Regions from separate parts of the Erwinia sp. INIA01 genome, predicted to be linked through region 2. Evidence: predicted binding sites of a transcription regulator. Region 2 holds the regulator's gene; the other holds the start of a gene.
What was found. Region 2 encodes Fur, which represses iron uptake genes when iron is present. Its sites were predicted from a motif close to ATAATAATGAGAACNACTATCAA; they were not measured.
Positions count from the first base shown of each region.

Region 1: fhuA (ferrichrome porin FhuA) is a predicted target of Fur. The motif match lies at 1,954-1,976, and genes of this name have one in related genera.

Region 1 covers NZ_JAPDNC010000010.1:141,165-144,307, forward strand. Annotated here, with positions in the region: gene fhuA (ferrichrome porin FhuA) at 1-1,825, opposite strand, end outside; gene OMR58_RS18245 (FadR/GntR family transcriptional regulator) at 2,054-2,740, shown strand; gene dksA (RNA polymerase-binding protein DksA) at 2,880-3,143, opposite strand, start outside.
Region 2 covers NZ_JAPDNC010000012.1:33,047-36,189, reverse strand. Annotated here, with positions in the region: gene OMR58_RS19920 (hypothetical protein) at 1-109, shown strand, start outside; gene mtr (tryptophan permease) at 226-1,473, shown strand; gene fur (ferric iron uptake transcriptional regulator) at 1,530-1,973, opposite strand; gene fldA (flavodoxin FldA) at 2,368-2,898, opposite strand; gene ybfE (LexA regulated protein) at 3,044-3,143, opposite strand, start outside.

The DNA.
Region 1 (3,143 bases), on a different contig from region 2:
GGTTGCCCTGATATTGGCTGTCACGGGTGAATTTTGCCTGAGTGTAGCTGTAGCTGGCGATGACATCGACGCTGGAGGTCAGCGCCGCTTTCGCTTCCAGTTCAATCCCCCTCGAGCGGACTTCGCCGTTCTGAATTGAGTTGTAAATATGGTCCAGATCGGTGCTGAGATTTTTATCTTTGGTCAGCTGATACACCGCCGCGCTGGCGGAAATCAATCCTTCGGCAGGGATATACTTGATGCCTGCCTCATACTGTTTCGCGCGGGAGGCCTGGAAAGTATGACCGTAATAATCAGTCCCGCTGGTTGGTAAAAACGACTCGCTGTAGCTGATATACGGTGCAATACCGTTATCAAACAGATAGTTCAGCCCTCCGCGCCAGGAAAATTCGCTGTCGTTCTGTTCAGTCAGCGCGTTACTTGCGGAGCGGTTCACTGAATCACTTTTTGCCCAGTCATAGCGCCCGCCCAGCGTGAGCATCCAGCGCTGCCACTGTGCCTGATCCTGGACATAAACACCGGTTTGCTGCTGATGGTCCACCTGGCTGCTCAGACTGAAATACGACACGTCGGTGTTGCCGTAAACCGGCTGAGTCAGGCTGAGATTTGATGCACTGCCGAAAGCGTGCCAGATATCATTACGTAGGTGGCGATAGTCTAAGCCGAGCAGGCTGGTGTGTTCGATCTCGCCGGTGCGGTAGCGATTTTGCAACTGCGTATCGACCGAAAACGTGCTGAGCTGCTCTTTCATCTCCAGTGCACCGCGCGTGAGCTGTGTGGCATCGGTGGTGGAAATTTTGCTGCCATAGATCGTGTGATAATCCATTTCTGCGGTGGCGTAGCGCAGATTTTGCCGCAGGCTCCAGCCGTTGCCGAACTGATGTTCCGCGTCATAACCGAGCAGCATCTGCTTACGGGAGATTTTGTTATATCCCGGTTCACCATCGTTAAAGCTCGTTGGTAGTTTACCCGCTGCCCCGCTGGTAACGGTGCCTTCGGCTGGCAGATAGCCGAACCAGCCAATGTCCGGTTCATCGCTGAACTGGCTAAGGAACGTGATACGCGTATTGTCGTTCGGCTGCCAGGTCAGAGATGGAGCCAGCGAATAGCGCTTCGCCTTTTCACCCACCTGCTGTTCATCGCGATCGCTGGCCACCCCGGTCAGCCGCCAGAGAAATTCGCCGCTGTCATCCGCCGCGCCGCCAAAATCGAACCCGGTCTGATAAAGATTATGATTGCCCATCTTGAACTGCACTTCACGCAGCGTCTCCGCCGTCGGACGCTTACTGACCAGCGCAATCACACCGCCCGGATCGCTGGCACCGTAGAGCAGCGAGGCCGGGCCGCGCAGCAGCTCTACACGCTCCAGAAGGTAGGGGTCAACCTGAAAATTTGTGTAGCCGTCGCCCGCCAGCTTGAGTCCGTCCAGCCAGACATTGTCTGAAATCTGCGAGAAACCGCGAATATTCACCGAGTTAAACCCGGACACCGACCCACGGCTCTCTACCATTACCCCGGGTGCAAACCGCAGTGCATCCTTAACGGTGGGCGGATCGAGCAGATCCAGCTCTTCACGGGTAACCACCGATACCGACTGTGGCGTTTTTACCAGCGGCGTATCGGTTTTAGTGGCGCTGGCACTGCGTTTAGCTACCAGACTCCCACTCGGCCCCCAGGCACTTTCCTCGGTGCTGGCGCTGACCGTCAGCGTGTCATCGCCACTGTTATTGGCGTTGGCAAAAGGAGAAAGCAATGTGCTGCCCAACGCTACGGCAATCAATGCCGCAATCGGTCGGCGAACGGGGTCAATCCTGAAATCATTCATGGTTTTCAGCTCGTTAGAACAGAGGTTGAACAACGGATAAGGGGATGTTTTATGACGACATCACAAAAGCGATCGTCATCGATCCTTTAAACATAGGATGTTTAAAATCCTATCATCCTATGTTTAAACTAACAATGAGAATGATTTTTAATAACGATTACGTCGGCATGGTGCTGAAATTGATCGGATGATAGGATAATGTTTTTATCAACAATCAGGCTTCGAACGATGAAATCACCCCAGGCAATCATGCGCCAGCCGCTGGTCAATACGGTTATCGACGCGCTACGTGCCGCCATAGGCGACGGCAGCTGGCCGGTTGGTGAGCGAATCCCCACCGAAGGCGAACTGGCGCAGCTGTATAACGTCGGGCGCAATACGATTCGCGAAGCGGTCCGCGTTCTCTCCCACTCCGGTATGCTGGAGGTGCGTCAGGGGGATGGAACCTGGGTGCGCAGCGTGCTGGACCCGGCGGAAATTATGCGCCAGGTCGACAAAAGCAGCCTGCACGATCACTTTGAATTACAGTGCATGATTGAGTCTGAAGCGGCTAAATACGCAGCCGAGCGGCGTACGCGGGAGGATTTAACTGCGATGAAGCGCGCGTTAAAATTGCGCGGCGACTACTCATCGGGCAGAGATATGGCGGAGTTTGTTACGCTGGACAGCCGTTTTCACCAGGCGCTGGTTGAGGCTTCTCACAACGAAGCCATGCGCGCTCTGTACCACTACTTCAGCGTTTCGGTGCGGCATCATATTGAGCAGTTTTTGGCACTGAACCTTTTCCCCGAGCCCAATTTACAGGCGCATACTGCGGTTTATGAGGCGATTGCCGCCCGCGATCCGCAGCAGGCACAAATGGCGGTCAGACAGATGCTGACCCCGACGATTAATTATCTGGCGCAGCTGAAATGATCGGCACACTGTTGAAGCATTGAGCATTGAGCATTGAGCATTGAGCATTGAGCATTGAGCGTGAAGCCTCTGGTCATCCGATCCATCAGCACCCGGATGTGAACACGATGGCGCACAAAAATAAACCCGTCGACCAACGCTATTTACGCCAGGCGGCTTCTTTCATTTCGTGGGTCATTTTCACGTCGATGCTCAGCTCGGCGGTTGGCCTCAATAGCAGGCGCGGCAGGCCGATAGGATCGCCGGACTCCTGACAGTAGCCGTACTCACCCTTTCTGATACGGATCAGTGCGGCATCGATTTTCGGTAGCAGGCGGCTTTCGCGATCGATCTGGCGCAGCAGCAGCCTCAGTTCTTCTTCGCGCATTGCCTTATCGGCTTCATCACCCTGGTTATCCCCCCA
Region 2 (3,143 bases):
GCAACAGCAGCAGAATAATCATTCGCATCGTATTTCGCTGGCGGTCATTAACTGCGCAACCCAGCCGCCGAGCTGGCGTTATCTGCAGGAAACCATGGTAGCAAACTGATTATTGTACTAGTTCGCGGGTGCGGCCTGGTGTAGAATATGCGGCGTTAATGCCGTGCATCCAGTGAATAATTCCGGTGATGGCGGTAAGTTTCCGTTTTTTGCTAAGGATTAGTCATGGATTTACCGGTTTCCCCCGCCCGCCTGCCTTCTACACTCTGGGGAACGCTAATTATTAGCGGCACGATTATCGGTGCCGGGATGTTCTCGTTACCGGTGGTGATGTCCGGTGCATGGTTTCTCTGGTCGTCAGCATTACTGATTATCACCTGGTTCTGCATGTTGCTTTCCGGGTTGCTGTTTTTGGAGGCCAGTCTGCATTATCCGGCCGGTTCCAGCTTCGACACGATCACTCGCGATTTGTTGGGACGGGGCTGGAATCTGATTAACGGTCTGTCCGTCGCCTTTGTTCTGGGGATACTGACCTATGCCTATATCTCCGCCAGTGGAGCGATTATCCAGCATACGCTGAGCCAGCTATCATTGCCGGTTTCTGCCCGCAGCGCTGGGTTCGCTTTTACGCTACTGGTAGCGCTGTTTATCTGGCTGGGTACGGCAATGGTCAGTCGTATGACGCTGATTTTTCTCGGCGCGAAAGTGATTACGTTTTTGATTATCTTTGGCGGACTGCTGTGGCATATCGAACCGGTGAAACTGCTGGACAGTCATGGGGAGGAAAGCCACTACCTGCGCTATCTGTGGATGGTGATCCCATTTTGCCTCGCTTCATTTGGCTATCACGGTAATATCGCCGGGCTGGTCAGCTACTATCAAAAGAACGGCAGCCGGGTTTGTCGCTGTCTGGTGTTTGGCACACTGCTGGCACTGGTGATCTACTTTATCTGGATTATTGGCACGATGGGCAATATCCCGCGCCACGAATTCAAAGCGATTGCAGCACAGGGCGGAAATATCGACGTGCTGGTCGCCGCACTGTCGGGTGTGCTGCACAGCCCCTATCTGAATCTGCTGCTGGATATCTTCTCGAACTTTGCCGTCGCCTGTTCATTCCTCGGTGTCAGTCTGGGGTTCTTCGACTATCTTGCCGATCTGTTTAAGTTTGATCGTTCAGCCTTCGGTCGGTTAAAAACGACGGTGGTCACCTTTATTCTTCCGCTGACGGCGGCGATGATCTGGCCAAACGGCTTTCTTGTGGCGATTGGTTATGCCGGGCTGGCGGCTACGCTGTGGGCGGTGATCACTCCGGCAATGCTGGCGAGAAAGGCCCGACAACGTTTCACCAACGCTGCCTGGCAGGTGAGAGGAGGGACGGCACCGATCGTTCTGGTGCTGATCTTCGGCGCGGTGAATGCGCTGGTTTCCATACTTTCGTACTGGAACGTCCTGCCGGTCTATGCCGGATAACGCGCAAAAAAAACCGGTGGGCATAGCCACCGGTTTCATACTGATTTCAGAACGGATTACTCGTCGTGCAGCGTATCGTCTTCGCGGCAGTCGCCCTTAGAGCAATGGCCATAGAGATACAGGCTGTGATTGCTCAGCTTGATTCCGTGGCGAGTCGCGATTTCACGCTGACGTGCTTCGATATACTCGTCGCGGAATTCAATAACTTTACCGCAGTCCAGGCAGATCAGATGATCGTGGTGGTGCTGCTGAGTCAGTTCGAAAACGGATTTACCGCCTTCAAAGTTATGACGGGTAACGATCCCTGCGTCATCAAACTGGTTAAGCACGCGGTAGACCGTGGCTAAACCGATTTCTTCGCCCATATCAATCAGGCGCTTATACAAGTCTTCCGCACTGACGTGATGGCCTTCTGGTTCCTGAAGCACTTCCAGAATTTTCAGTCGTGGAAGCGTGACTTTCAGGCCGGCCTTCTTTAATGCGGTATTGTTGTCAGTCATGCGGATATTGTCCTGTTACTTTGCTAGTCACTTAGTGGCTGAAAAGCCCTGAACATCGGTTGACGCTAGAGTTGGATGCGTCACAGTATAGAACTCATACATCGAAATGAAAACAACAAGGAATGCCTGATACCACTATTGGATGTAAGGATTAATGTCATTACGTCCAGTGAGGCCTGCGTCCAAATCTTACAAAGTTAACATTTCGCTCTATCTCACTCCGCCGCACGGCGATCGCAAAAGATCGTTTAGAGAGGCTGAAGGATGAGAAAGCGGGTAACCGATAGGGTTATTGTACATTTTTACAGGTGGAAGTTACAAATACGTATCTATTACTTCTATAGGAAAAATCACTGGCCTGATGTGAGATGTCTCTCACATCAGGCCGTTTAGCTTAGGCTTCGATGATTTCTTTCAACTGAAGTTCATCAAAAATTTGCTTAACCCACTTATCAACGCGCTCGTTGGTCAGTTCTGGCTGACGATCTTCGTCAATCGCCAGACCCAGGAAGTGGTTGTCATCCGCCAGGCCTTTAGAAGCTTCGAAATTGTAGCCTTCGGTCGGCCACTGGCCCACCAGGATCGCACCGTTTGGTTCAATGATGTCGCGGATAGTGCCCATCGCATCGCAGAAGTATTCTGAGTAGTCTTCCTGATCGCCACAGCCGAACAGGGCTACCAGCTTACCGTTGAAGTCGATCTCTTCCAGCGTAGGGAAAAAGTCATCCCAGTCACACTGGGCTTCACCGTAATACCAGGTGGGAATGCCCAGCAGCAGAATGTCGAAGGCTTCAAGGTCTTCTTTGCTGCTTTTGGCAATATCACGAACTTCTGCAACGTCTTTACCCAGCTGTTTCTGGATCATCTTTGCAATGTTTTCCGTATTGCCTGTATCGCTGCCAAAGAAAATGCCTACGATTGCCATGAGTTTAATAACCTCTTGAATCTTAATGATATGGTGGCTGCCAAAATTTTTGCAGATAGCCGTAATAATAGCAGACCGCCGTCAATGGATAAATGAGTAATCCTGCGGCATTTGTCGCTTTGTGCGTTGATAGCACGCGGTGTATTCAGGACTGAAGGTGTTTTAACTGGTTTAGCAACATCTCTTCAATCAGTTCACTGCGGCTCATATTGCGCGCTTCGGCCAGTTGGTTAAGTGCGTCAACG